DNA from 2 places in the Mycetocola sp. Y442 genome. Region 2 is predicted to be linked to the other one. Evidence: predicted binding sites of a transcription regulator. Region 2 holds the regulator's gene; the other holds the start of a gene.
What was found. Region 2 encodes HspR, which represses chaperone genes until heat shock. Its sites were predicted from a motif close to AAGTTGAGTCNNNNNGACTCAACTT; they were not measured.
Positions count from the first base shown of each region.

Region 1 (14,828 bases), on a different contig from region 2:
ACTCTGCTCTCGTCGGCATGCTCGTCACCGTCGCGATCGGCGGCGGACTCGGTTACGCCGGACAGCGGGTTGTCGTTGAGGGGCAGACTTTCGTCAACACCCTGCTCGACTACAACTCCTTCAACCCGGGCCGGTTCTACAACCCGGACGACCTCGCGCCGTACTCGCTCTCGCTCGATCGGTTCGATGTGGCCTACGAGCAGGAGAACCTCGACGCCTACGGCCAGCCCATCGACTTCACGGCATTCGTCACGACCCGCTCGCCCGGCGGCGATCCGGTGGAACGCACGGTGAAGGTCAACGAACCGCTCCGCTACGAGGGCACAGACGTCTACCTCCTGGGCAACGGCTACGCGCCGACGATCACTGTCCGGGACCCGGACGGCACTGTCGTGTTCACCGATTCGGTGCCATTCCTTCCGCAGGATGCCAACCTGACGTCCCTTGGTGTCGTGAAGGTCCCCGACGGACTCGAAGAGCAGATCGGGATGATCGGTTTCTTCTACCCGACGGCGCAGCTGCTCGAGACCGGCGCATACACCTCTACCTATCCCGACCTCGTGTTCCCGGTCCTGACGCTCAACGTGTACACGGGTGACCTTGGGATCGACGAGGGAGCACCGAAGTCGGTGTATGAACTCGAGACCGACGACATGACTCAGCTCACGGGCGGCAAGACCGGCGTCGACTCCATCGAGCTGATGCCGGGCGAGAGCCAGGAGCTCCCGGGCGGCGTCGGCACGATCACCTTCGAAAATGCCAACCCCGACGCGGTTCCCGTCGATCCGGATGCCGCTGCGAGCGACGACCACGCAGCCGTCACCGCCGCGCACTACGAAAACGCGGTCCCGCGGTTCGCGTCATTCGATGTCCACCGCGACCCGACCCAGGGGTGGGTGCTTCTGTTCGCCATCCTCATCCTCGGCGGGCTGCTCACCTCGCTGTTCGTACCGCGGCGCCGGGTCTGGGTCAAGGCAACGGACAAGCCCGACGGCACTGTGCACATCCAGTACGCCGGCCTTGCGCGCGGGGAGGATCCCGGTCTCGTCGAAGCCGTCGATGCGATCGCCTACCGTCACGGCACGGCGCTCGGCCTCGAACGATGAGCGTGCGCACCCGCGATGTAGCAATCGCTGTCGCTCTCGACGTCGTCGTGACGCTGGTTTTCGTGCTCATCGGGCGCGGCACGCACAACGCTGACCCTACGCTCGTCGGTCTTGCGACGGCGTGGTGGCCGTTCCTCGCCGCGCTCGCGCTCGGCTGGGTCTTCACCCTCGCGTGGCGCCGTCCGTTCGGACCTGTCTGGCCGGGGCTGGGACTCTGGCTGATTACCGTCTCCGGTGGGATGCTGTTCCGCACGCTGTCAGGGCAGGGAACAGCCCTCGCCTTCGTCATCGTTGCCACCCTGTCCCTCGGCATCCTGCTTATCGGATGGCGCGGCATCGCCGTGTTGATCCGCCGTCGATCATCACTTACTCACGCTCCCTCAGCGTGAAACCCGAGAGGTACTGTTAAACCGTGGATCTCAACGAACTGTCCGTTCTCGCCCTCTGGTCCGCCATGGCGATCTACGCGCTGGCGTTCATCGCCTTCGCGGCCGACCTCGCCAAGCGCTCAGCCGACGTCACGGCGGCCGCAGAGCTGACCGAGGGCGACGGCGCGAGCGCGCCAATGGCTGCAACAGTCGGCTCAGCAGGGAACGCCATGGCCGCAGCATCGGCGGATTCGTCGGCGTACTCGGGGCGTCGTCCCGTCGGGACGCTCACGCGCACTGACCCGGACGCTCCACAGGTCCAGGCTAAGAAGTCGGCTGTGCTCCGGGTTGCGGTCGCGCTGACCGTGCTCGGGCTCCTGCTTCACCTGACCGCAGCGGTCACCCGTGGCGTCGCCGCTGAGCGTGTTCCGTGGGCCAACATGTACGAGTTCGCCATGACCGGCACGCTCCTCATCATTGCCACCTACCTCGTCGTGCTCACCCGGGTGGACCTGCGCTTCCTCGGCACCTTCATCGTCGGCCTCGTGCTCATCATGCTCGGCGTCGCTGCCGTGAACTTCTACGTTGAGGTCGTTCCGCTTCCGCCGGCGCTGCAGTCCGCGTGGCTCGTGATCCACGTTTTCGTCGCGTCGACCGGAACCGCACTGTTCGCGCTCGGGTTTGCGCTGTCTGTTCTGCAGCTTGTGCAGCACCGCAGGGAAGCGAGCGGTTCCGACCTCAAGTCGCTCAAGCTCAAGTTCGTCGCAACGCTCCCGTCGGCAGCGCGCCTCGAGAACCTCGCTTACCGTTCCAACATTGTCGCGTTCATCCTCTGGACGTTCACCCTCATCGCCGGTGCGATCTGGGCAGAGCGCGCGTGGGGCCGCTACTGGGGCTGGGACACCAAAGAGGTCTGGACCTTCATCATCTGGGTGATCTACGCCGGATACATCCACGCACGCGCGACGCGTGGCTGGCGTGGATCGCGCTCGGCGTGGCTGTCGATCATCGGCTTCGTCGCGGTGATCTTCAACTTCTCGATCGTGAACCTGTTCTTCAAGGGCCTGCACGCCTACTCGGGCCTGTAAGCCTGCAACCCCAACCGCCGGCCGAGCTCCCGCGAGTGTCCGCTTGCCCGAGCGCCCGAGCGTCTGCGCGGCTGCCGGGTACCGAGCGCTGGTGCGTCTGCGCGGCTTCGTCCTGCCGCTCGTCGAGAGCTACAGTCCCATGCTCACGCTGCAGATACTTCTGTAGCGCGGGCATGGATGTGCAGCGCGCGCCGACCCGGGCCGGGGTCGTGGTCGGGTGTGGGTGCGGCGGGCCCGGCTCAGGCAGCGCGCGGTGGGCAGGTTTGCCCGGCTGCCGGGGCCGCTCGTCGTGAGCGCCCGTCCCTTGCCATGCGGCCGCCCGGCAATCCGCTGCCGCTCATCGAGAGCTACAGTCCCATGCCCGCGCTGCAGATACTTCTGCAGCGCGGGCATGGATGTGCAGCGCGTGCCGAGCAGGCCATGGCTCGCGCCGGGCTCGTGGTGGGGCGTGGGTGCCGAAGGGACTGCGGGCCCGGCTCAGGCCTGCGCGCCGTGGGCAGAGCCTACGCAACCGCCCGGCTGCGCCCTGCCGCTCGTCGAGAGCTACAGTCCCATGCTCACGCTGCAGATACTTCTGCAGCGCGGGCATGGATGTGCAGCGCTCGGTGGGTAGCTCCGGGGCTCAGGCCAGCGCCGCAGCCGCGTCGCCCTCCGCGAGCAGCTCGTAGCAGCGCGACACCCGCTCCAGCCACCATTCGCGGCGGGCCGGTGACGCCGCATAACCGTCGATCAGCCGCGGCGTCGGGGTGACCCTGCGCACATCGATCGATCCGCCGGATGCCTGCATCGGGGCATCCGTGACATCCGCCGACAGCAGCGACGCCGTACCGAGCCCGCAGTCGTAGTCGAGCTCGGGAATCACCGACGCGAGCCACGCCCCCATCGACAGGCCAACCGACGTGTCGAGGGCACTCGACACGACCACGGGAAGCCCGGCCTGGGCAATGATGTCGAGCGAACGACGGATGCCGCCGAGCGGCTGCGCCTTCAGCACGAGAATGTCCGCGGCACCGGCCCGCGCAACGTTGAGCGGGTCGGCGGCCTTGCGCACACTCTCGTCTGCAGCGACCGGCACTCCCATGTACTTCGTCCTGCGGCGGATTTCGACGAGCTCCGCAACCGTGGCGCAGGGCTGCTCGACATACTCGAGGTCGTACTCGGCGAGGGCGTGGATGGCGTGCTCCGCCTCGTCGATGTTCCAGCCGCCGTTTGCATCGATACGGATCCGGGCTTCCGGGCCGAGGATGTCGCGCACCGCACGCACCCGCGCGACGTCTTCGGCGAGCCCCTGGCCACGTTCGGCGACCTTGACCTTTGCCGTGCGGCATCCGTCGAACCGCTTGAGGATTCCGGCGACGCGGTCGACGTGCACCGAAGGGACCGTGGCGTTGACCTGGATGCTGGAGCGCAGCGGGGTGGGCAGGTCGCCGAACGCGAACTCGATGGCAGCCCGAAGCCAGGTGGCGCTCTCAGCGTCGTCATATTCGACGAACGGGGAGAACTCGCTCCACCCGTTCGGACCCTCGAACAGCAATGCTTCGCGTTCCTCGATGCCGCGGAACCGGGTGGCGAGGGGCAGCGCGACGACCCGCGCTGTGTCGAGGAGATCGTGGAGCTGTGGACGCATGCCTCCAGTCTGGCATCCGTTCCCGCCGTCGTTAGGCTGGAGCAATGACCGTGTCAGAAATATTCGACGAGACCCAGTGGGCGGATGTGACGGGGTTCGATTCCCTCACTGACGTGACCTATCACCACGACACGACGGGCCGCATCGCTCGTATCGCGTTCAACCGGCCAGAGGTGCGCAATGCGTTCCGGCCACACACGGTCGACGAGCTTTACCGGGTGCTCGAGGATGCGCGCACCAACTCACGAATCGGTGTCGTGCTGCTCACCGGAAACGGTCCGAGCCCGAAGGACGGCGGCTGGGCGTTCTGCTCCGGCGGCGACCAGCGCATTCGTGGCCGCGACGGCTACAAGTACTCGGACACCGACTCGGCCGGGGGAGTCGACCCCGCGCGCGGCGGGCGCCTGCACATTCTCGAGGTCCAGCGTCTGATCCGGTTCATGCCGAAGGTCGTCATCGCTGTCGTTCCCGGTTGGGCTGCCGGCGGCGGCCACTCGCTTCACGTGGTCTGCGACCTCACGATTGCCAGTCGTGAGCACGGCAAGTTCAAGCAGACGGATGCCGATGTCGGCTCCTTCGACGCCGGTTACGGAAGCGCGTACTTCGCCCGCCAGATCGGCCAGAAGTTCGCCCGTGAGATCTTCTTCCTCGCCGAGGAGTACTCGGCAGAGCGCGCCTACCAGATGGGCGCGGTCAATGCCGTCGTTCCACACGAGGAGCTCGAATCAACTGCGCTCGACTGGGCGCGTACGATCCTCGGGAAGTCGCCGACAGCCATCCGGATGCTCAAGTTCGCGTTCAACGCGGTCGATGACGGCATGGTCGGTCAGCAGGTGTTCGCCGGTGAGGCAACGAGGCTTGCGTACGGAACCGACGAAGCCGTTGAGGGCCGCGACTCGTTCCTCGAGAAGAGGGAGCCGGACTGGGGGCCTTACCCCTGGCAATACTGACGGCTCGGCCCGGGGTCTTTAGTCTCCTGACGGGGCGGTCGCTGACGCGCATACTGTGCGGAAGGGCCGCTCGGTCCGCGTCCACACGACGAGCACAGGAGGACGAAATGACCGCTAGACCCGCCCAGTCACACAGTGACGACGTCAGAGAAATTCCGGTTAACGGCCGCGGCGATATCCTCACTCGAACCGCTCGCCGCTGGCTCGCCGTTCTCAGGCTCGCCCTCGGTTTCCTCTTCCTCTGGGCTTTCCTCGACAAGACCTTCGGACTCGGCTTTTCGACCCCGTCTGAGCGCGCCTGGATCAACGGAGGAGCGCCAAGCCAGGGTTTCCTCAAGAGCGATGCGGTCCGCGGGCCGCTGAAGGACTTCTTCGGCAGCATCGCCAGCCCGTTGACCGACTGGCTGTTCATGCTCGCGATGCTCGGACTCGGTGTTGCCCTGATGCTCGGCATCGGCTTGCGCGTGAGCGCCGTCGTCTGCACCTTTGTGATGATCCTCATGTACCTGGCTGAGTGGCCGTTCACGCCCAACTCCGGGTCCACCAACCCCCTCGTGGATTACCACATCATCTACGCACTGGCCAGCATCGTGATCGCCGCAACCTATGCTGGCGACACCTGGGGCGCCGGCCGCCCGTGGAGGCACCTGGGGATCGTGCGCAAGAACCCCTGGCTGATCTAGCACTGCCCGTTACCACGAAGGGCGAACGGATGCCGATCCGTTCGCCCTTCGTCTGTGCGGGCATCACGCACGGCGAGCAGGACGCTGACACGCCTCGTTGTGGTGCCATCCCGGCGCCTGGGGGCGTAATCGGAGCTGCTAGGCGGAGATGAGGGAGGCAAGCTCCGCCCACTCGGCGCGCGGCAGCCTCCGTTGTCCCGTCAGCACGTGCAGCGCGAGGTGGTCGGCCCCGGCGGCGATGTGCTCGTCGATGCGGCGGCGCACATCGTCCAGTGACCCCCAGGCGACAACGCGGTCGATGAGCCCGTCGCTGCCGCCGGGCACGAGGTCGTCGTCGCTAAAGCCGAGGCGCCGGAGGTTCGCCTGGTAGCTGGGGAACCCGATGAACATGCCGATGCCGGCTCGTGCTATCTGGCGGGCCTTCGCAGGATCAGTTTCGAGCACGACCGCCAAGTGGGGCGCGATCAGCCTGCTCTCGCCGAGAAGGGAGCGGTTTACGATGTTCGACTCGGGGGTGACGAGGAATGGGTGAACCCCCGCGCCTCGCCGCCCCGCGAGCTCGACCATCCGCGGGCCGAGTGCTCCAAGGATGCGGTCGTTCGCCGTCAGTGGCGGCGTGGCCTGGTCGAGGCGGTCCAGGTACTGGTTCATCGCGCCGATCGGGGTGCCGAAGGGCTTGCCAACGGCGGCAGCGTTCTGCGGACTGCTGACGCCGAACCCGGCGAGCAGCCGGTCGCCGTGTTGCCCGGTGATGCGTGCGAATTCGTTGGGTGCGGCATCGGCGTCCGGCCCCCAGATACTCGCGACGCCGAGCGCGACGCTCAGCCGGCTGGTCGCCGCGAGCAGATCGCTGGCGCTCCGCCAGATTCCCGGTCCACCGGCGCCGGCAAGCCAGAGAGCTCCCCAGCCTGCGTCGTCGAGCTCGGCGGCGGCGTCGCCAGCCGCGGAGGGATCGGCTCCGCGCAGTTCGAGGCTCCAAACTCCGAGCCGTCCAATGTCGGCGTGGGCCGACCTCTCCGTAGTCATCTCGCGTGTCCTTTCGTATGTGTGCGATTCAGTCGTTCGGGGCTGGGACTCAGGCGGTCCAGCCGCCGTCGATGGTCACCGTTGAGCCGGTCATGTAGGCCGCTTGGTCGCTGGCGATCCACGCCACGAGTGGTCCGACTTCCTCGACGGTGCCGAAGCGGCCCACGGCAGTCAGGCCGGCGAGGAACTCACCCGCGGGACCGCCCGCGGGGTTGCCCTCGGTGTCGATCGGGCCGGGCTGGATGATGTTCGCGGTGATCTTGCGTGAGGCGAGGTCACGGGCGAGGCCCTTGGTGAACGCCACGAGGGCAGCCTTGGTCATGCCATAGATCGCCCCGCCGGGGAACGGCAGGCTCTCGGCAGTGACGCTGCCGATCGTGATGATGCGGCCGCCGACGGGCAGGTGCTTGATCGCCTCCTGCGTCGCGTAGACGGTGCCCCGGATGTTGATGTTGACCGTGTGATCGATGTGCTCGTCGGACGCGTCCTGGAACGGCTCAAACCACCCGGCGCCCGCGCTGTTCACCAGGATGTCGAGCGAGCCCAGCTTCTCAGCCGCCTCACGCACGCCCGCGCGGGCGCCATCCGCGGTGGAGTTGTCCGCGCGGATCGCGACCGCCTCGCCGCCGGCGTCCTGGATCGCCGTGACGACCTGCTCAGCCCGCTCCGGCGACGACCAGTAGGTGATGGCGACCCTTGCGCCCTGTGCCGCGAGCTCGGTCGCCAGTCCTGCGCCGATGCCGCGGGACGCTCCCGTGACCAGGGCTGTCTTGCCTGCGAGGGGACGAGTAGTGGTGGTGGTCATGCTGACTCCTTCGATTTGTGTTCGGTACAGTACAGAATCACGATGCACCCGCCGGTATTCCTCGAAGCGGTAAAATTGTTCGATCGGGTACAGAATGAAGGACCGGAGGCGCAACATGGCGGAGCGAGGCCGACCACGTGAGTTCGAGCTCGACGTGGCGCTGGACGCGGCAATCGAGGTGTTCTGGCGGCAGGGGTATGAGGGCACCACGCTCGACGACCTGACGAGGGCCATCGGGATCAACCGGCCGAGCCTCTATGCGGCGTTCGGGAACAAGGAAGAGACCTTCAGGCGGGCTATCGCGCGCTACGCCAAGGTCGACATGGCCTATGTCGACGAGGCGCTCGCCATGCCAACGGCCCGTGCCGTCGCCGAGCACTATGTGCACAGCAATGTGCTGGCGATTACCGATCCGTCCAAGCCGCCCGGTTGCCTCTCGATCCAGGGTGGACTTGCCGGTGCCCCGACCGATCAACGGGTCGTCGACTTCCTCAACTCCAGCCGGGCCGCCGGCGAAGCGCGCTTCGCCGAACGCTTCGCACGCGCGATCCGTGAGGGGGACCTGTCGGACGCCGAAGACCCGGCAGAGCTCGCGAAGTATCTCAGCACCGTCACCAGCGGGCTCGCTGTCCAAGCCGCTGGAGGCGCCGAGCGCCCCGCCCTTGCGAGAGTCGCCGAACGAGCGCTCCGAGCCTTTCCGGGATGACCAGCCCCGCGCCACAGCCGAGGTTACGAAATCCGCCACGGCGCTGCCTCCTCTCAGGCTGCTCTCCGCGGCCAGGCATCCGAAGCTCCTGACACGGTCGTTGCCACCCGCATACACTGAAACCATGACGAGGCCACTCACCCGGGTGTCTGCCACCGACCCGCTCGAGCTGATGGTCGAGCTCCGGCGCGCACTCGACAGGTCGGGCCCGGCCATCACTCCCGTTCCTGGTGCCGACGATGGCGCAGATACGACAGTGCCGACGGATGAAGAGGTGTCACAACCTGTCGGAGTAGTCATCGAGACCTCTGGCTCGACCGGGGTGCCCAAGCGGGTTGCCCTTGGCTGTGATGCCCTGCTCGCGAGTGCCGCAGCGTCGGCAACGGTCCTCGATGGCCAGGGCCAGTGGCTCCTCGCTCTGCCGGCTCACTACATCGCGGGGATCCAGGTTCTCGTCCGCTCGATCGCCGCGGGAACCACCCCCATCGCTTTGCCCCAGGGGCGCTTCGATCCGGCCGCGTTCGCCGACGCATCGAAGCGTCTCACCGCTGAACGCCGGTTCACCTCCCTCGTGCCGCTTCAGCTCTCGCGCCTGCTGGAATCCAGGGCCGGGCTTCTCGCTCTTCGGCGATTCGACGGCATCCTCATCGGTGGCCAGGCGATGCCGCTCCCGCTTCTCGCGCGCGTTGAACAGCTGGGCCTTCCGATCTATCGCACCTACGGATCGAGCGAGACCTCTGGTGGCTGCGTCTACAACGGGGTCCCGCTTCCCGGTGTGCGCGTCCGGGTGGTCAACGGTGAGGTCGAGCTGGCGGGCCCGATGCTCGCGGAAGGGTATCTCGGCGACGACGCGCTCACCCAACGAACTTTTGTTGTCGATGACGGTCTGCGCTGGTATCGCACCGGTGACCTCGGCGAATTCGAGGACGGCGTCCTCCGGGTGACCGGGCGTGCCGACAACGTCATCATTTCCGGCGGCGTGAACGTCTCCCTCGACCGGGTCGAACGCGTGGTCCGGGGAATTCCCGACCTGGCGGAATCTGTGGTCGTTCCCGTGGCGGACGACCGGTGGGGAGAGGTTCCCGTCGTCGTCACGGTCGGACGGCATCCCGAACTGTCTGACATTGCGGATGCTGTCGCGGTCGCGCTGGGCAAACCGGCCAGGCCAGCGCACGTCGTCCGTCTCGACTCGATGCCAACCCTGCCGTCCGGTAAACCCGACCGGCTCGCGATCGTCGCGATCGTTGCGGTCACGCTCGGTTCTGAGGACGCGCAGACCGCCGAGCCGTAGTCCGCCCGCCACGTCCGCCCCCCCCAATCGGTTACCTCCGTCCGACCGCCTGGGCTGACCGGGTAAGCGAAAAGGCCGGGGCATGACGCCCCAGCCTTTCGCTTCTGCTCACTTCGGCAGCCGACGGTTCAGCAGATCCCGCCGGAGTCAGCCGCTCAGGAGCCGCTGCCCGACTCGGAAACCTGGAGCGTGTCCTGCGGCTCGTTGGCGAGCGAGACCTCGATCTTGCGTGGCTTGGCCCGCTCCGAAACAGGGATCAACACCCGCAACACGCCGTTGGTGTAGTTCGCCTCAATACGCTCGGTGTCGATGCCCTGACCGAGGTTGAGTTGCCGCAGGAAGGTACCGGTCATCCGCTCTCGTGCCAGCCACTTCACGCCCTCGCCCGTGCTCAGGGTGCGCTCCGCGCGGATCGTCAGCAACTGGCCGTCAACATCGATGTCGACGGACCCCGGGTCGATGCCTGGGAGATCGGCCTCGAGTACGTATCTCTCGCCCTCGCGATACAGATCGACGGGCATCAGGCGCGGTCCGTGCCTGAGCAGGGAATCGGTCACACGGTCGAGTTCACGGAAGGGGTCGAAGTTCAGTGCCATAAGAAAGTTTCTCCTTTGCTTCACTGGGTTAAACAGGTACTGATCGTGAAGTTGAGTCGGTCAGACTCAAGTTCTGGCAGACATGCTAGCACCGGTGGCGAAAAATCAAAATGACGGCGCTCGCGTACTGTGGCGCGCAACAAAACCCGTCACGTCGTAGCTGTAAACTCCTTCCGGACAGAGGGAGGTTGCCAGGTGGCAGCTAAGCAGCAGAGACTCACGCCGCCCACGGCACCGGCAGCATCGAAGCGAAAGGGCAAGAGCGGGAACCCCGCGGCACGTGTGTACGCCGATGTTCGCCCGGCCCGGTTCAGCGACTGGGTCGCCGGAGCGCGCATCCCGACCCTGCCGATGTCGGTCTCCCCGGTGCTCGTCGGCACCGGCGCGGCGATCGCGGCGAGCGACCCGGGTGAGTACCACTGGGTGCGTGCGCTGCTCTGCCTCGTCATCGCGGTGAGCCTCCAGATCGCGGTCAACTACGCGAATGACTACTCAGACGGCATCAGGGGTACCGACCGCGACCGTGTCGGTCCGTTCCGTCTCGTTGGCAGCGGCAAGGCGACGCCTAAGGCCGTGCTCACCGCTGCACTGATCTTCTTCGGCATCGCGGCTGTTGCTGGCCTGATTCTCACCGTTCTCACCCAGCTGTGGTGGCTGATCGCCGTCGGCGCCGTCGCAATAGTCGCTGCCTGGTTCTACACAGGCGGCAAGCGCCCGTACGGATATCTGGCGCTCGGTGAGCTCTTCGTTTTCATCTTCTTCGGTCTCGTGGCCACACTCGGCACCACCTACGCGCAGGTCATGGACCTCACCCAGGAGGCATGGCTCGGAGCGGTCGGCGTCGGTCTCATTTCCGTTGCGACGCTCATCGTCAACAACATCCGTGACATCGAGCAGGACCGCGTCGCAGGCAAACGCACCCTGACGACGTTCCTCGGAACGATCCCCAGCCGCATCCTGTACATCGTGTGCCTGCTGGTTCCGTTCGGCATCGCCGTCTGGATCGCGCTGCTTTACCCGATCGCCTGGTTCGCGCTCTTCGCACTTCTCGCTGCGCTCCCCGCGGCGATCATCGTCGCAACGGCGCGGACGGCCAGGGAGTACATCCTCGCGCTGAAGCTGACCGGACTCACCCAGCTGCTCTACGGCATCGCGCTGTTCTGGGCGTTCTGGAAGTAGCTCAGCGCTCGGTTGGTGAGCGGGACTCGTCTGTGTTCCGCTCATTCACCGTGTCCTCGGCATCCACCGTGTGCTCGGTGTCGACCGTGCCATCGGCGTGCGCTACGTGCGCGGTGTCTTCCGCGTCTTCGTCGGCGGTGACCGGCGTGCGGTTGCCGTGGCGGCGGTCGTACAGTTCTGCCGCGACCTGCTCGCGCGGCTGCCTGAGGAAGATGTACGACAGGCTCAGCCCGATGATCGCGGCGAGCACCGTCGCGACCCACGGCTCGAAGCCCAGGAAGAGAAGCAGGGCAAGGGGAACCGCGAAAGCGAGCAGGCGGAGCACCGTGTAGGTCACAACGGGGGGAATGCGTTTCACGGGATCAAGTGTATGCGCGCCAGTCTGGGAGGACGCTCGCCGGTGCAGCGTCCGTGATCCCCTCCCCGGGGTAATTCACAGAATGAAGACTACGATGAAGGTATGCGTTGGCTCGTGATTCTCCTCGTTGTGGTGGTAGTCGCAACGATCTTCGCCGTGATCGATTGCGCCATGATGGCGAGGGAGAGAGTGCGGGGCCTGTCCAAGCCCGTTTGGCTCGTCGTGATCGTGTTGTTGCCGGTTCTCGGCCTCATCCTGTGGTTCACGATCGGTCGCGCGAGGGTCACCCAGGTCGCCCGCCCGCGGCTCGCTCCAGACGACGACCCCGCCTTCATCGGCACCCTCGGCCGCGATAAGGAGCAGGACGAACGCATCCGGCGGCTTGAAGAAGAACTCGCCGCCCTCGACTCGGACGCCGCAGAGCCCGACGAACCGGGTAAGGCCAAGCCCACGCCGGACAAGCACCCGGACCCCAAGCAGGAGCCTGACGACACGGGCAGGGCGGATGCCTGACGCCAGTCCGGCAACCGATTACTCGCTCGCACTTCTCGAGGAATGCATTCGGCAGGGTGTCACCGACATCGTCGTTTGCCCCGGTTCACGCTCGCAGGCCCTCGCCCTCGCGGCCGCGGCGCTTGAGCGGTCGGGCGAGATCCGCCTCCACGTCCGGATCGATGAGCGGGTGGCCGGCTTCTTCGCCCTCGGCCTGTCGATCGAAACCGGCAACCCCGCCATCGTCATCGTCACGAGTGGCACCGCGGTAGCCAACCTGCATCCGGCCGTTCTTGAGGCACATTCCTCCGACGTACCCCTCATCCTCATCACCGCGGATCGACCGCTCGAACTCCGTGGCATCCGGTCGAACCAGACCACACACCAGGTCGGCATCTTCGGTGAGGCCGCCCGTTTCGCCCGTGACATAGCCGCGCCGACAGGTGCGAGCGGCGAGCGGGAGGCGGCGCGGGCGATCGCGAGACTCGCGGTCGACGCTGCGCTCGGCAGCGGGCGTTCGAGCGCGGGTCCCGTGCATCTCAACCTCCCACTGCGCGAGCCGTTGTCGCGTCCCATCCCGGATCGCGTGGCCATTTCGCCGGTCGAGAGCGCCGCGGATGCTGTGGCTCACGATTTACCGGACGTCTCGCGTATCACCAGGCCGGGCATTCTGCTTGACCGCTCGAAGCGAACAGTCGTGATCGCCGGCCACGGTGCCGGCCCACAGGCCGAAGCGCTCGCTCACGCCGGCGGCTGGCCGCTGATTGCTGAGGTTTCGAGTGGAGCCCGGTTCGGGCGCAATGTGATTGTCGCGTATCGCGAACTCCTCGCCGACGCGGAGCTCGGCGGCCGGGTCGAACGGGCCATCGTGTTCGGCCATCCGACGCTCAGCAGACAGGTGCCAGCGTTGCTCTCGACCGACGGCGTTGAGGTCATCGTCGTCGCGCCAACGGGCGATGAGGTCTACAACCCGGGTCGCCGCGCCGCGCACGTCGTCGGCGCCGCGAGCGTGGTCGACGGAAGCGTCGATCGCGCCTGGCTCGGCTCCTGGATCATGGCATCCCGCGCGCTCGTCGACGCGGCATCCACCGACGTCGCTCCTGACCTCGAGGCCGCTCACTCGCACGACCCCGCCACCAGGCTCGCGTACGTGAAGACAGAGTTCGGTGCGATCCGGGCACCTATCGACCGGCGCTCCCTCGCCCTTGCTGTCTGGGGCGCGACGTGGCCGCACGACAGGCTCGTGCTGGGGGCGTCCCGGCTCATCCGTGACGTCGATGCCGCGGTCCCTGGCAAGAAGATATCCGTGCACTCGAACCGTGGGCTCGCCGGCATTGACGGAACCGTGTCGACCTCGCTGGGCATCGCCAGCGCCAGTCAGCACGCGGGTTCCGGCGTTACCCGGGTGCTCCTCGGCGACCTGACGTTCCTGCACGACGCCGGCGCGCTGCTGACGGCTGCCGGCGAACGGATGCCACGAATCCAGGTGATTGTCGGTAACGACGGGGGCGGCACCATCTTCGACGGGCTCGAGGTCGCGCAGGCGGCCGACCGTGACGCGGTCGATCGGGTGCTGTACACGCCCCAGTCGGTGAACCTCGAAGCCCTCGCAACGGCGTACGGCTGGAAATACGTCAGGGCGACCACGCGCTCCGCGCTTGACCAGGCGCTGACCGCGCCGACGGCATCCGGCACGCTGATCGAGGTGCCGCTCGAGCGCTGACGGCCAGGCGCAACATTGACCGAGCATTGGGCCAGCACTTGAGCCGGACGGCCGTGAGGGACCACACTGTCGGGATGGCCAAGAAGAAGAAGTCAGCGGAGACGAAGTCAGCGGAAAAGAAGTCCGAGAAGAAATCGGCGAAGAAGTCCGCGGAAAAACTGGCGGAGAAGCTGGCCGCGAAGAAGTCAGCGGCGACGGTGGCGGCGAAGGCAGCGGAGAAGTCGGCGGCGAAGCTGGGCAAGGACAGCCCGGAATCTGCGTGGCGGTCAAGCCCTGCCCCGCTTCTGCGGGTCAGTGACAGCTTCGTGCTCGCTGACGTCGACCCGGGATCGACCCCCGGCTTCTCCGGCGGCAAGCGGGAGGGACGCCAGGCGCTCGCCACTGATGCGGTAGAGCTGAGCGCCATCCAGGAGCGGCTGTTCGCTTCCTCGAAGGGCGGCGCGCCGGATGCCGTTCTCCTCGTTCTGCAGGCAATGGACACGGCGGGCAAGGGCGGGATCGTTCGCCACGTCGTTGGTTCCGTCGACCCGCAGGGCGTGACACTTACCGCTTTCAAGGCGCCGACGCGGGCAGAGCGCAGGCACGATTTCCTCTGGCGAATCGAGAGGCGGGTTCCCGAGCCCGGCTTCATCGGAGTGTTCGACAGGTCGCACTACGAAGACGTCCTCATCGGCTCGGTTCGGAAGCTCGCGAGCGAGGAGGAGATCGAACGTCGTTACGACGCCATCCTCGACTTCGAATCGCGCCTCATCGACCGACACGTGCGCATCGTGAAGGTGATGCTCCAGATCAGCCCGGATGAGCAGAAGCGCCGCCTGGCTGAGCGGCTG
Region 1 covers NZ_JBXHBV010000002.1:155,280-170,107, forward strand. The annotation lists gene resB (cytochrome c biogenesis protein ResB) at 1-1,106, shown strand, start outside; gene AC1X6S_RS07480 (DUF3054 domain-containing protein) at 1,109-1,495, shown strand; gene ccsB (c-type cytochrome biogenesis protein CcsB) at 1,561-2,562, shown strand; gene AC1X6S_RS07490 (o-succinylbenzoate synthase) at 3,185-4,189, opposite strand; gene AC1X6S_RS07495 (1,4-dihydroxy-2-naphthoyl-CoA synthase) at 4,234-5,139, shown strand; gene AC1X6S_RS07500 (DoxX family protein) at 5,247-5,822, shown strand; gene AC1X6S_RS07505 (TIGR03620 family F420-dependent LLM class oxidoreductase) at 5,961-6,848, opposite strand; gene AC1X6S_RS07510 (SDR family NAD(P)-dependent oxidoreductase) at 6,898-7,653, opposite strand; gene AC1X6S_RS07515 (TetR/AcrR family transcriptional regulator) at 7,769-8,359, shown strand; gene AC1X6S_RS07520 (AMP-binding protein) at 8,484-9,650, shown strand; gene AC1X6S_RS07525 (Hsp20/alpha crystallin family protein) at 9,806-10,246, opposite strand; gene AC1X6S_RS07530 (1,4-dihydroxy-2-naphthoate polyprenyltransferase) at 10,442-11,425, shown strand; gene AC1X6S_RS07535 (DUF4229 domain-containing protein) at 11,427-11,783, opposite strand; gene AC1X6S_RS07540 (PLDc N-terminal domain-containing protein) at 11,886-12,296, shown strand; gene menD (2-succinyl-5-enolpyruvyl-6-hydroxy-3-cyclohexene-1-carboxylic-acid synthase) at 12,289-13,998, shown strand; gene AC1X6S_RS07550 (PPK2 family polyphosphate kinase) at 14,073-14,828, shown strand, end outside.
Region 1: a site for HspR is predicted at 10,295-10,319, ahead of AC1X6S_RS07525 (Hsp20/alpha crystallin family protein). Genes of this name have one in related genera too.

Region 2 (14,828 bases):
TTCGCGAGCGCGGTCTCACGGGCGGATGCCACGGCGGCAGCCGACTGGTCAGTCGCGGTCACGCGCATGGTGGGCCGGGCGCGAGCGAGGGCTGTAGCGAGCACACCGGTGCCGCAGCCGAGGTCGATGGCATCAGACGCATCGGGCACCGCGTCGAGGACCTCGAGCAGGAACCGCGTACCGATGTCGATCTTCGTACCGGCGAATGCAGCACCGTGCGCGACGACCCACAAGCCGAGGTCGGGGTGGAACTCGCGCGCCGGCCACGCCGGTTCACCGCTGACACTCACTGGGTCACGGGCAATGAGCACTCGGGATTTCTGCTGCGCGAGCGACGCGGTCACGGTGCCGAAGGACCGCGCGAGCACGTCGTTCATCGCTCGGGTCATGTGTTTGACCCGCCCGCCGGCATACACCGTCACGTCCGGCTCGGCATGCCTCGCGATCAGTTCGGCGTTCTCGGCGAGCGCGTCGAGCGAGCGCGGCAGCTGCAGCAGCACCACCCGTGCACCTCGAAAAAGGGTGGCGTCCAGCGGAAAGTGGCTCACGGCATCCGTCATGGACAGCGCCCTGGCATTGGCGTCGAGTGCACGTTCGCCGGACAACTCATCCTGATGTGTACGGATGCCTGTGGCCCCGTCGTGCGCCGCAGCGAGGGTGAGTGCGCCGTACCGGTCGCCGACGACAACGGTCTCTCCGCTGCCCGCTGCGCGGAGTACGTCAGCCGCTGTTTCGAGGATGAGCCTGTCGCTGGCGTCAAACGCGAAGAGGTTGTCGGCTTCGATGTCTGGCCAGCGGCGGAGCCGGTCGAAGGCGAAGTCAGTCACCTGTTCAGGGTATCTCCCCGGCTCACCCCGATTCGCCTGGTTCGCCCCGGTCCGGCATCCCCGGACCGGGCGAGCTCGGTCTGCGGTCAGCCCTGGCGGTTCTTCGGTTCCCCGTCGGACGGATCTGTGCGCCCTCGAGCCGGTTCAGCCGGGGTCGGCGTCCCCGGGTTCGATGCTCCCGGTGTGTGTGCCCCCGGTGTCTGTGCTCCCGGTGCCTGTGCCCCCGGTGCCTGTCCGGCGTGCGTGGTTCCGGCGTTCGGGGTACCTCCGTGTGTGGTGCCGACTGGAGTGTTCGCGCCGGCACCGTGCTCACCACCGGCGGACACCCGGTGGTCGGCCGGCGCCTGTTCCCTGAAGACGTGAGCCATCCACCACCAGCTGAGCAGACCGATAGCCGCATTCACGACGAGACTGATGAGCAGGAAGAGCAGGGCAAGACCGAGCGCTGTCGGTGCAAAGTTGACGCTGTCCATCCACTGCATCTGGCCCGGGTCTCCGAAGTTGCGGAAGTCGTCAGGATCGTTGAAGTCCGGGTCCCACACATTGAAGAGACCGGTGATCGGCGAACTGAGCGCGCTGAGGAAAAAGTTCCCGACGACGGCGATTCCGAGTCCACTCCAGGTCACGGCAACCGGCCTGTTGACCGAGTGGCTGCGCAGGATCCACAGGCTGGAGAAGTAGCCGAGGAGCCAGATGATGATGCCGAGTATCAGGGCACCGATGAGCCACGGAAGCAGGGTCGACCACGCCTCTCCGATGAAGCTCTCGATCTCCTGGGGCTGTGGTCCTCCGTTGGGAGAGAAGTCATCGGGATCGTTTCGGGCGGCCCAGCCGATAATCGTGCCGAGGAAGGCGCCGAGCAGAGCGATGACGAGCGGGATGGCGATCATGGTGAAGCCGAGAGTCATCAGCGTAAACCCGACGGCACCGGCGATCATGGCCCCGCGGCGCTGGCGAGGAGCAAGCGGCGGCCGCGGCGGGGTGACCGGACCGGCAGCGCGGGGAACATAGTTTCTCGGCGGCTGGGGACCGCCGGGACGAGGCGGGTACCCCGGCTGCGGCGGGTAGCCCGGCGGGTAGGGTTGACCACCCTGCTGGGGCGGATAACCGCCCTGTTGCTGCGGATAACCACCCGGTTGTGGCGGATAACCACCCTGCTGGGGGGAGCCGGCCTGCTGGGGGTAACCGGCCTGGGGGTAGCCGGCGTGCTGCTGCGGCGGGTAACCCGCATGCTGCTGCGGGTAACCGGCCTGGGGCTGACCCTGGTTGATCGTGGGCGAGGTTCCGGCCTGCTGGCCCGGCACCTGCGGGCCGCTCATCTGCTGACCCGGCACCTGGTGAGCCGCCGCCTGCTGGACCGGACCCGGCGCCTGATTGGCATCGGGAGCGGGAGGGGGCGGGCTTCCGGGAGGTGGCGCCTGGGGCGATCCAGGTGGTGGGCCACCGGCGGCGTTCGAGCCCGTCGGTGGCGGTGTCTTGGCTTCAGCGCGTGGTTTGCTTTTCCTGCCCGCCGGCGGCTTCTGCTCGCTCATGCGGTCAGCATAGACCGGGACTTCCCGGGCCGAAAGGGACTAACGCTGGAACGGTCTCCAGACGACGAGCTCGGTCCGGCGCTGTGCCCTCGTGCCGCTCTTGAGCGGCACGACGTCGCCCTGCGAACCGGCGGCGAAGACCCGCCGGCCGGGTGATTTGAGCATCTCATCAGCGAGCGCGTGCTCAAGCTCGCGAACGCGCGATGACAGTGAAGCGACCTCGTTCTCGAGGGCGAGAATGCGGCCGATGCCCTCGAGGCTGACGCCCTCGGCACTCAGTTTGGCGACCTCGCGCAACTGCACGACATCCCTCATCGAGTACCGGCGGGACTTGCCGGCCGTTCGGGTTGGCGAGACGAGGCCGAGCCGGTCGTACTGCCGCAGCGTCTGCGGGTGCAGTCCGGCCAGCTCGGCCGCTATCGCGATCGCGAAGATCGGCGAATTCTCGTCCACGCTCTATCCCCTCGCGCGTGCGATCAGGTCTTCGCGAGGGTTTTCTCGGGGTTCCACCTCGTGGAATCGCTCGAGGGCCTCGCGTGCCTCAGCGCTCAGGTGCGACGGCACGGCTACCTGGACAACCGCGAGCAGGTCGCCGGTGCCCTTCGAGGTAGCGACGCCCCTGCCCTTGACCCGGAGCACACGTCCGGACGGCGTTCCCGGTGCGACTCGCAGCCGCACGGGTTCCCCGCCGAGTGTCGGCACCTCGATCGTCGCGCCGAGCGTCGCTTCGACGAACGTCACGGGGACGTTGACGCGCAGGTTGAGTCCGTCGCGCTCGAACACCGGGTGCTTGCGCACGGAGACCGACAGCACGAGGTCACCCGCTGGCCCTCCGTCCGGAGACTGGTGGCCCTTTCCGCGCAGCTTGATCTTCTGCCCGTCGGCGACACCCGCGGGGATCTTGACCTTGATCGTCCGCCCCTCCGCGGTCTGCAGGGTGATGGTGTCACCCTTGACCGCGGTGAGGAAGTCGATAGTGGTGGATGCCGTGACGTCACGTCCCGGCGTCGGGCCACCGAACCCACGGTAGCCACCGGAGGGCTGGCCGAAGCCACCGCCCCGGCCGAAGACGCCACCGAGGATGTCCTCGAAGTCCGCCTGCTGGTAGCTGGTGCTCGTGCCACGAGCACCCCCACCGAACATGCCGCCGAAGACATCGTCAAAACCGCCGGCCTGTCCGCCGCCACCGGGAGCGGTGAACCGTGCACCGGATCCCATGGCGCGAACCGCGTCGTACTCCTTGCGCTGTTCCGGGTCGTTGAGGACCGAGTAGGCCTCGCTGAGCTCCTTGAACTTTGCTTCAGCCTTCGGGTCGCCCGCGTTCGAGTCCGGATGGTATTTCCGCGCAAGCTTGCGGTAGGTCTTCTTCAGTTCAGCCGGCGTGACATCCTTCTTCACGCCAAGAACCTTGTAGAAGTCCTTGTCGAACCAATCCTGACTTGCCATCGTTCCTACTCGGCGGGAACAGCGACGACGACCTTCGCCGCGCGGAGGAGGGTCGAGCCGACCATGTAGCCCGTCTCAACGACATCGAGAATTGTTGCGATCTCAACGTCGGGGCTCGGCTGCTGGAAAATCGCCTCGTGGATGTTGTGGTCGAACGGTTCACCCTTCGCGCCAAACGGGACAAGGCCCAGTTTGGTGACGCTCGTGCGGAGCTTCGCGGCGATCGCCGTGAACGGGGTATCGCCCTCGAGGTCGCCGTGTTTCTCGGCGCGGTCGAGGTCGTCGAGCACGGGAAGGAGGGATTTGACGACGTCACCGGTCATCCGCTCACGGTCAACCTCGCGGTTCGCCTCCGTGCGCTTGCGGTAGTTGGCGTACTCGGCGCTCAGCCGCTTGAGGTCGACCAGGTGCTCGTGCTCGGGGTCTGCGTCTGCAGCACGCGCCGCCTCGTTCTCGGCGTCCTCGGTCTGGACCGCGTCGAGGATGTCCTGAACGGTCAGCTCGTGGTCGCCATCTTCGGGCAGTTCGGCCTCGGGGACGTCGGTCTCGGATACTTCGGGGTCCACCTGCGACCGAGGGCCGGAAGCCGTAGCTTCCGACCCTTCGTTCACTGGCTGAACCTCGTCACCGTTTTCTGGAGTCGGGTTCGTGTCAGTCATTGTTATTTCTTGTCGCTTTCCTCGTCGTCGACTACTTCAGCGTCAACAACATCCTCATCGGATGCCGTCTCAGCCGGCTGCTCGGTTCCCGCTGCTCCCGCTGCTGCGTCGGCCTGCTGGGACTGGGCGTAGATGGCCTCGCCGAGCTTCGTCTGGCTTTCGTTGAGCTTATCGAAGGCGGTCTTCACGGCTGCGTCGTCGTCGCCAGCGAGCGCTGACTTGAGTGCGTCAACGTCGCCCTGCACCTCGCTCTTGACGTCTTCGGGCAGCTTGTCGTCGTTTTCCTTGATGAGCTTCTCGATCGAGTAGGCGAGCTGCTCTGCTGTGTTGCGGGTCTCGGCCGACTCACGGCGGGCCTTGTCCTCAGCAGCGTGCTCTTCCGCCTCGCGGACCATGCGCTCGATGTCTTCCTTAGCGAGGGACGATCCACCGGTGATGGTCATCGACTGCTCCTTGCCCGTGCCCTTGTCCTTGGCGGACACGTGCACGATGCCGTTGGCGTCGATGTCGAAGGTGACCTCAACCTGCGGGACTCCGCGCGGCGCCGGAGCGATACCGGTCAGCTCGAAGGTTCCGAGGTTCTTGTTGTCGCGGGTGAACTCGCGCTCACCCTGGAACACCTGGATCGCAACGGACGGCTGGTTGTCGTCTGCGGTCGTGAAGGTTTCGCTTCGCTTCGTCGGGATGGCCGTGTTGCGCTCGATGAGCTTGGTCATGATGCCACCCTTGGTCTCGATACCGAGAGACAGCGGCGTGACGTCGATGAGCAGAACGTCCTTGCGCTCGCCCTTCAGGACACCGGCCTGGAGTGCGGCGCCGACAGCGACGACCTCATCCGGGTTGACGCCCTTGTTCGGCTCCTTGCCACCGGTTTCCTGCTTGACGAGAGCCGAAACGGCGGGCATGCGGGTCGATCCACCGACGAGTACGACGTGGGCGATGTCGCCCACCTTGATGCCGGCCTCACGGATGACGTCCTGGAAGGGCTTCTTGGTGCGGTCGAGGAGGTCAGAGGTCATCTGCTCGAACTGCGCGCGGGTCAGGGTCTCGTCGAGGTTGACCGGGCCGTTCTCCGTGAGGGAGAGGTACGGCAGCTGGATCGACGTCGACATGCTCGACGACAGTTCCTTCTTGGCCTGCTCGGCGGCTTCCTTGAGACGCTGCTTGGCGATCTTGTCGTTCGAGACGTCGACGCCTGTGGTCTCCTTGAAGCGCTTGATGAGGTACTCAACGATGCGCTGGTCCCAGTCGTCTCCACCGAGGCGGTTGTCACCGGCGGTCGCGCGAACCTGGATGGTCGAGAAGTCGTCGTCCTTGCCCACTTCGAGCAGGGAAACGTCGAACGTTCCTCCACCGAGGTCGAAGACGAGGATGAGCTCGTCTTCCTTGCCCTTGTCGAGGCCGTACGCGAGCGCTGCGGCGGTGGGCTCGTTGATGATGCGGAGGACGTTGAGTCCGGCGATCTCACCGGCTTCCTTCGTGGCCTGACGCTCAGCGTCGTTGAAGTATGCGGGGACCGTAATGACGGCATCCGTCACCGTGTCACCGAGGTACTGCTCAGCGTCGCGCTTGAGCTTGGCGAGGATGCGCGCCGAGATCTCCTGGGGCGTGTACTTCTTCTGGTCTACGGCGAAGGTCCAGTCGGTTCCCATGTGGCGCTTGACCGACGCGATGGTGCGGTCGACGTTGGTGACTGCCTGGCGCTTCGCGGTTTCACCGACGAGGACCTCGCCGTCCTTCGTGTATGCAACCACAGACGGGGTGGTGCGGAGCCCCTCAGCATTTGCGATGACGGTGGGCTCGCCACCTTCAAGTACGGCCACACAAGAGTTGGTGGTTCCGAGGTCGATTCCTACTGCACGTGCCATGTGTCTATTTCTCCTTTGAGACCGCGAACGGTCTGATTCGATGTTGGCCGGGTATGTTGGCCCGCAATTCGAAGTGTGTGATGGTCGCTCATAGTTGAGCGCCGATGACTCAAGTTTACCGAACCGCCGACGGCTGTCAACTTTTGTCGGCAAATCTTGAGCCGGGTCGGCTCAAGTTTCCGGGCGCGGTTGACAACCGGAACCGCCCAACCTCGGGTGTACACGACGACCGGATGACACGCCAGAGGCGACCATCGAAATGGCCGCCTCTGGCGTGCCTCTGGTGCACCCCTGCACCGCCCGAAGCCGGCATCCGGGAGTCCTCAGTCGGTGCGCCGAAGCGCCGCAGCGATCCCCGCGATGACGAGGACAACTCCCCCGGCGACGAGAGCCACGATCAGCCAGGTGCCCGCATCCAGGCTGAAGGGCACGAGCGCGTTGGTCACCATGAAAGCGGCGAAGACGAGCAGGATCACGCCCCCCAGGATGGTGCCGAATCGAGCGTGCCGCCGTTCAGAATCACGGGATGCCGCCCGGTCACCCGTGCGATCCTCCAGTCCGGAAAACAGGGCACCGGTCGGGTCGGTTGACGGGTCGGTTGACGGGTTGGTTGCCGGGTCGGTTGCCGAGCCGGCTGCCCCGGCTGTGAGATTGCCGTTGCCGTTGCCGTTGCCGTTGCCGTTGCCGTTCATCGTGCACTCCTCGCGTTGTTCTCAAGGTCGACGCTTCCCGCACCGATCCAGATCCGGACCGTCGTGGTGTCACCCTCCGAGGTGTTACCGAAGCGAAGCACCTGCCGGTACAGCGCCGCTCCCCTCTCCCGCCGCTCACCGTTATCGACGTCGCTGATACCGGCGACACCGCCGGCGACCTCGAGGATGACGGGGACGTCCTGCGGGAGAATCAGGTCGACGGTTCCCGCTGCAAGCCACAGGTCAACGGTCCCGCCGGTCTGAGCACCGCGATCATCCAGCGCCGAGAGATCAAGCGTCGGCGATCCAGCCGCCATGGCGAATCCCGACGTGGATTCTGCCGGAGCATCGGTCACCTGCCAGGTCGTGTTGCCGAAGACGGAGAGCGCTGTTCCGCGCGGGAACACTCCCACGAAGAGCAGTGCGAGAACCGCGACGACGGCAAAGAAGCCGAGCCAGCCACTCTCACGACCGCGGATGCCGGCAATGACGGTGGCGAGCGCCAGCACTCCGAGTGCGGATCCTGTGCCGATCACCACCGCGGTGTCTGACATCGTGGTGTACCCGAGGGCAATGGCGACGAAGACACCGGTGAGCACCGCCAGCCCGAGCGAGATCGAGACGAAGGCGGCTCCGGGCTGGCGGGAACGGTAGCGCTCCTCGTGCTCACGCCGTTGCTCAGCGTGAATGGCCGCGCGACGCCTGCGCTCGGCATCCCGCTCGGCCGCGCCTGGCCGCTGCGGCGGGTTCCAGACCGCGCCGTACACCCGGGTTCCCTGGTCTGGGACTGAGTGGGCTGCTTCAGCCGTTGCGAACCAGGGCTCAGCGCCGGCCGGGGTGGCTGCGGGAGCAGGACCGAACCCGTATTACGCGCCCGCCCCGGCATCCGGTGTCGAATCAGTGCCAGCGCCGGTCGACGGACGCTCGTGAGGTGCCTGCGCCTGGGTCGGTGCTGCCTGCATCTGGCTGGTCCAGAAATCGGCGTGCGAGCGGGGCTCGGGCTGGCCGGGGGCCTGTGCTCGTGCGGACGGCACCCGCCGTGCGATGACGACGGTGAGCCAGATGAGCCCGGCGATGAGGGCGAGTGTCCAGCCCGTGCTGAGCGTCGACTCGAGCCACCCGGGCATATTCCACGCGTCGGGGGCACCCCGCCACCAGATGCCCTGCATGAAGGGGAGAAAGGCAAGGGTGACAAGAATGATGATGGCAATCATGGCCGGGTCGAAAATCCCCTTGAGGGCCCGTTCGGCGTATATGCGGCCAGAGCTGTCGGGCAGCAACGCCCACGCGATCGCGTAAAGGAACAGTGCGGGGCCACCGAGCAGGGCGACGACGAGGATGACGCCGCGCACGATCAGCGGGTCAAGGCCGGTGTGCCGGGCGATGCCACCGGCGACTCCGCCGAGCCAGGCGTCGTCTGAACGACCGATACCCGTTCCCCGGATCCAGTCGAAGAAGGTGACCTGTGGCACAGGCGGCGTGTGGCTGTCCGGTGCCGGTGGGGCGTCTGGTGTTGACGGTGCTTCGTTCATACTCCGAGTGTGGCGCTCACCGGCACGCCGCTGCCATGAGGGATCCCCCGGATCGGACCCTGAGATTTCGGATTTCGGTCCCTCGGTGAGTATCAGGGGTGCTTGGATTGCAGCATGGACGCAGCGCTGATGACCCGCCCCCGCGTCCGACTCGTTGGCGGGGTGTGCGCTGGTTTCGCCGAGCACACCGGTCTGCCCCTCCCCCTCGTGCGGACGTCTGCGGTGATACTCGCCCTGTGCGGCGGAGCGGGGATGCTCCTCTACGCCTGGTTGTGGGCGACGACACCGGTCGCGATCGAGACCGCCGACCCGGTGAAGCGCGCGCTCACCAAGCCCCACGACGAAGACACCCCGTCGTCACCGCCGGAACGACGGGCACCGGTCACCGAGGCGCTGCTCGGCCTCGCGCTGCTCGCCGCCGCCGCGGCTCTCGTCGCCTCCCGACTCGGCGTCGATGTTCCGCTCTCCTTTGTCATCCCGGCCATCGTCGTGCTTGGCGGAGCGGGACTGGCCTGGCGCCAGTTCGACGATCTCAGGCGCCAGCGGTCCTCCTCGTCATCGGCGTTGCTCGTCCGGGCGCTCGGGGCGCTCATTCTCGTCGCGGTCGGAATCCTCCTGTTCTTCGTCACCGGCGACGAGCCCAACGTCTGGACCGTGTTCGTCGCCGCGATCGCTGTGCTGTTCGGAGTCGCGATCGTGGTCGCGCCCTGGCTGGTCCGACTCACCCGTGACCTCGCCGACGAGCGGGCAGCGCGCGTGCGCGAGGCCGACCGGGCGGAGATCGCGGCGCACCTCCACGACTCCGTGCTGCAGACCCTTGCGCTCATCCAGCAGAAGGCCGGGCCGGCGAGTGAAGCGTCCCGGCTTGCCCGAGCACAGGAGCGTGAGCTGAGGGACTGGCTGTTCGCGGGCTCCCCCGGATCCTCGGTCGAGTTCGCCGATGAACTCCGCAGAATCGCCGGGGTGATCGAGCAGGACTATGCCGCCCTCATCGAGGTCGTCGCCGTCGGCCAAAGCCAGACCTCTGTCCCTGACGCGCTCCTCGGCGCCGCTGGCGAGGCGATGCTCAACGCGGCGCGGCACGCGGGTGGCACCGTGTCCGTCTACCTGGAGTCGTCGCCGACCGCCATCGAGGTCACAATCACCGACCGCGGGCCGGGGCTGAACCTCGACGAGATCCCCTTCGACAGGATGGGGATCCGCGAATCGATCCTCGGTCGCATGCAACGCATCGGCGGCACAGCCGAGCTGACAACCGGACCGGGCGGCACGGGCACCGAGGTCCGCCTTCTTCTGCCCCTGACCACTGGAGCCGACCATGCCGACAGATGAATCGAACCACCCCGAGGCCTCGAGCGGCCCGGACCTCACCGTGGTCATCGTCGATGACCATTCGATCTTCCGCTCCGGTCTTCGTGCCGACCTCGCCGACAGCATCCGGGTCCTGGGCGAAGCAGCGACGGTCGATGACGCCACCGACCTCGTTCTCGCGACCCAGCCGCAGGTCGTTCTGCTCGACGTTCACCTCCCCGGCGGTACGGGGGGTGGGGGCGCCGAGGTCATCCGGCGGGCAGCGCCGCAGGCCCCGAACACACGGTTCCTCGCGCTCAGCGTCTCCGATGCCGCCGATGATGTCGTGACGGTTATCAGGGCGGGGGCCCGCGGTTACATCACAAAGAGCGCATCGGGTGCTGACGTGTCGGATGCCGCGCGGCGCGTTCGCGACGGAGATGCCGTGTTCTCGCCCCGGCTCGCCGGGTTCGTCCTCGACGCGTTCGGCGCGGTCGCGGGAGAAATCGCGGAGGCCTCGGATGAGCTTGATCGCCTCTCTGCGCGAGAGCAGGAGGTGATGCGCCTGATCGCGAGGGGCTACTCGTATAAGGAGGTAGCGGCATCCCTCTTCATCTCGGTGAAGACCGTGGAAACCCACGTCTCCAGTGTGCTGCGGAAGTTGCAGCTGTCGTCGCGGCACGAGCTCACCGCATGGGCGCTTGCCCGCAAGCTGCTCTGAGCCCCGCACGTACGAACGTCTCTACGTGCACCCCGTCACCCCGGCGGCGGATGCGATCGTGCTGCATCCACCGCCTGGCGGTTTACCCGGAGTGGGCAGATCTAGCCGAGCCGCGCGGCATCGACGACCGCTCGCGCCAGGGTCGCCGCGACAGGCGATATGGGCTGCGCGTGCCGCAAGCGCAGCGTCGTGAGTGTCACGCTGCCCTCACTCCAGCGCACGGTGGCTGTCGTCGTCGCAGCTCCGCGCAACCAGCCGGAGAAGATCCCCGAGTAGACCCTGGCGGAACGGATGGCGTTCGGAATGCCGGTGAGCACGTGCTCGCCGAGCAGATCCTCGAATGCGATGCCGAGGAGAGTACTTCCAGGCACGTTTGCGAACGGACCCGAGCGGTCAAGCCATTCGCTGCGCGGCACCCAGTCGCCGTCACCAGAGCGCGGGCCGACCCGACCGGCGGTGAGCAGGTCGAATGCCCCGTCGAGGGCACCCGGCTCTTCGACCAGCACGAGCACGCGGCCGCCGTCACTGGCGTGTGCGCGGGCAGCGGCGTCGAAAACGGTCGTGACCAGGAGTGAATCCGGTTTCAGCTCGGCATCGCAGCCAAGCCCGATGGACCGTGCCCAGTCGGCGATGCCGCTGTCTGCGGCAACAACCGCGCCCCCGGCATCCGCACCGACGGGTGCGACGACCACGAGGTCGGCGGCGTCGCGAGCAGCCACCTCACCGTTCACGACAAGTTCTGCGGCGAGCTCGTACTGGCCGGGCTCGCCCGGCACGGGCACTGACACGCGCGCGGTCGTCCAGCGCTCGGCGTCGTCCGGGATCGTGGAGAGCTCGACGCCATCGAGCAGCACCCGGACGGTACCCGCAACAGGCGCGGGTGCCGATCCGGTGCGAGCGGGCACCGTCGTGATGCTCAGCGCGAGGCTGTCACCGGTGACGGCGCTGTATGCGTCTGGCCGGAGGGCGATCGCCCGGTCGCCGTTGGCGAGGGCAAAAGCCGCGGTACCCGCCTTCGGTGTGCGGTTCATGTCGAACAGCCCGTTGGCCTCCCACTGCACATCGCTCAGCTGCGTCAGCACGTATCCGCTGATGCTCGGCTGCATCCGGATGGATGTGGTCTGGTAGCGGTTCGCCACGAGTTGCGCGTGGTGCAGCTGGGCGACGAGGCCCTCCCACGTGCCGAAGACGCGGTCGAGACCGAGTTCACCGAATCGTTCCATCAGGCGGGTGCCTTCTGCAGCGCCGTAGGCCCAGTTGGCGCCGAGGCCGAACCACCACGGTTCCACCCCGTCGGTGTACTGGTCGCGCACGACCGGCAGCGCCCAGTTTCCGAACTCGGAGAGCATGAGGGGCTCGGTTCCGGAGCGTTCCGCGTCGCCGTACGCGGAGTACGTCCAGTCGGGACGGGCGGCGAACTCCTCGATCTTCTCGTCCCATTCCCGACGCGACTCGGGGATGCCACGGTAGACGTGGTAATCATCGACATCCGAAACCATGTGGAAGTTGGGGAAGCACGCGGAGTTGTCGACGACGAGCGAGCCGCGAGCAACAGCCTTGATCCGGTGGAACGCGTCGGCGAGCCAGCGCCGCTGGCGTCCGCTCGTCATGTCGAGCCCCCAGGACTCGTTGATGATCGTCCACAGTACGATGCTCGGGTGATGCTGGTCTGCGGCGATGAACCGCTCGAGCATCGCGAGTCCCTCGTCTGCGCCGCTTTGGGTCCAGACCATCCAGCTCGGGAGCTCGGTCCAGACCAGCATTCCCATCCGGTCGGCGATCTCGTAGTAACGCGGATCGGGACGCTTGATGTGCACGCGGAGCATGTTGAAGCCGAGCGCACGAGTCTCGTGCAGCAGCTCTTCCCACTCCTCGGTGCTCTCGGGGATCGGTGCCGAAGAGGGGTGGTAGTCCTGGTCGAGAACCGCACGTACCTCGAGCTCGTGGCCGTTGAGGAAGAACGCACCGTCGCGTGCCTCGATCGTGCGGAAACCCGTGTTCCGCGAGACGACATCGGCTGTGCCGTCTGTCGCCTCCAGCCTGAGCGTCACCGTGTAGAGCGTGGGCTGGTCGATGCCCCACAGCTGCACATCCGGCACTGTGACAGTCCCGTTGTACTGGCCGTCCTGTTCTTCCAGGTCGGCTCGAGCGACGACCTCGTCGCCACGGCTGACCGTCACCTCGGCCCGCGCCCCGGGGAGCGAGGCAATGGCGCGAACATCGATGGTGCCCGTCGGGGCATCCGCCCGTACCTCGATCTCGGCGATGTGGTGCAGCGGCCTCGACTCGATGAAGACCGACTGCCAGATGCCCGCCGAGGTGCCGTACCAGGACTGTTTGCCGTGCGGGATCTCGAGGTAGCCGGGCTCAGTGTCGGTGTCAGCGCGCGGCGGATAGGCAACAACCACATCGAGTGAGTTCGTCCCGGCGGTCACAACGTCGCTCACGTCGAAGGAGAAGGCTTCCCAGGCGCCGACGTGGGTTCCGACCACGGTTCCGTTGAGCCTGACCTCGGCGGAGTGGTTCGCTCCGTTGAACACGAGGTGCACAGCCCCGGTGCCTGGCGTCCAGTCGAACGTGCGCCGGTACCGGACGCTCTCGTGCGAGTCCCCGTGTCCGGCCAGCTGAGCGGTCCACGCGCCGGGCACGGTCACGGCCTCGAGCCGCCCGCCAGCGTCGTCGCCGTCGAGGAGTTCGAGCTCCCATCGGCCGTCGAGGGAGAGTCGTTCGCGAGGGTGCAGGCTCATGTGCCCATCCTTCTTGATAATGAGTGGATCAGAGCCGTGGCCCGCCCCGAAAACGGGAGCGGGCCACGATTGTGTTGCGAATCAGTCCTGCTACTTCAGTTCCTGGCCGACGCGCTGCTGCGCCTCGGTCAATGCTGAGTCGAGGTCTTTTCCGTTGAACCAGACCTCTTCGAGCTGCTTGTGGATCAGCGACTTGATCGCCGTCCAGTTCTCGACCTGCGGCACGAAGCTGATGTTCTCGAGCGCCGTGTCTGTGTAGTTCGCCCGCTCGGGAGCGTTCTGGTACTCGGCGGATTCAACGACCGAGACGCGAGGCGCGATGTGCCCGGTCGCTGTGGCCCAGACACTCGTGTTCTCGTAGAGGAAGGAGGCGAACTCGAGCGACGCACGGTACTTCACCGGGTCATTGTCCTTCTGCACGGGCAGCACCCACATGTGCGAGGACGCCCAGACGGCGGCTTCGTCCATGATCGTCGGGAAGTCGGTGACCGTGTAGCCGAATGTAGCCGTCGATGCGTACTCGTTGACGCCCCACGTACCGTTGACGAGGATTGCGGACTCGCCGTTCTTCCACTCCTCGATCGAGCCCGAGTAGTCGGCCGTGGTGTGGATGTAGCCGTTGTCGATGAGTTCCTGGAGCAGCTCCATCGCGGCCTTCGCCTCGGCGGAATCGACGTTCGCCTCACCGTCGACGATGAGGTCAGAGCCCTGCTGGCGCACGAACGAGTAGAACATCCGCCATGCCATGTCGTCGTTGGCGAACCCAACGGACATCAGAGCCTTGCCGGTCTTGTCTTTGACAGCCTGACCCATGGCCATGAGCTCGTCGGCGTTGGTCGGCATGACGGGCCGGCCGTCCGCGTCCATGTAGCCGGCAGCGCCGAGGACATCGGTGTTCACGTGGGCGAGGATCGCGTGCGAGTCGAACGGGACCGCGAAGGTCTTGTCGTCGTAGGTGACCGAGTTCTGAGCCTGCTCGGTCGCGTCATCCATGTCGATGTCGAGTGCTGCGGGGTCGAACGACACCAGCTGGGCACGTCGCGCGTAGTCCGACAGCGCGTAATCGTGCAGGTTCGCGATGTTCGCGGGTTCTCCACCGGCGATCGATGCGTTGAACGCGTCGTAGTACGAGTTCCAGTCAGCACCGCCGAGGCGTTCAACGGAGATGCCGTGCTCGTTCTCGGCGTTGAACTTGTTGGTCAGGATCTGGATCGCTTCACACTCGGATGCCGCCATGGCGGGGTCGGTGACGCCCTTGGTGGTCTCCTCGCAGTCGCCGAACATGCGCGACATCGTGATGCTGGTGCCCTTGAGCTGTTCGTCTGTAACGGCTTCGATCTTCGCCGTCATGTCATCGTCGCCGGCGGCTGTGCCGGATCCGGTTCCGGTGCCACAGCCGGCGAGCAGCATCGATGCTGCCGCGACTGTCGCGAGAACCGCTGGGATGCGTTTTCCGTTCATGTCTGTTCCTGTCTTGTTAGGGGAGTTCGTGTTACGGGTGTTCGTGTTACGGG
Region 2 covers NZ_JBXHBV010000003.1:246,703-261,530, forward strand. The annotation lists gene AC1X6S_RS12715 (class I SAM-dependent methyltransferase) at 1-827, opposite strand, end outside; gene AC1X6S_RS12720 (DUF2062 domain-containing protein) at 914-2,359, opposite strand; gene AC1X6S_RS12725 (heat shock protein transcriptional repressor HspR) at 2,399-2,812, opposite strand; gene AC1X6S_RS12730 (DnaJ C-terminal domain-containing protein) at 2,816-3,805, opposite strand; gene AC1X6S_RS12735 (nucleotide exchange factor GrpE) at 3,811-4,464, opposite strand; gene dnaK (molecular chaperone DnaK) at 4,467-6,332, opposite strand; gene AC1X6S_RS12745 (hypothetical protein) at 6,656-7,024, opposite strand; gene AC1X6S_RS12750 (hypothetical protein) at 7,021-7,791, opposite strand; gene AC1X6S_RS12755 (PspC domain-containing protein) at 7,891-8,556, opposite strand; gene AC1X6S_RS12760 (ATP-binding protein) at 8,671-9,888, shown strand; gene AC1X6S_RS12765 (LuxR C-terminal-related transcriptional regulator) at 9,875-10,567, shown strand; gene AC1X6S_RS12770 (glycoside hydrolase family 2 protein) at 10,669-13,314, opposite strand; gene AC1X6S_RS12775 (extracellular solute-binding protein) at 13,405-14,775, opposite strand.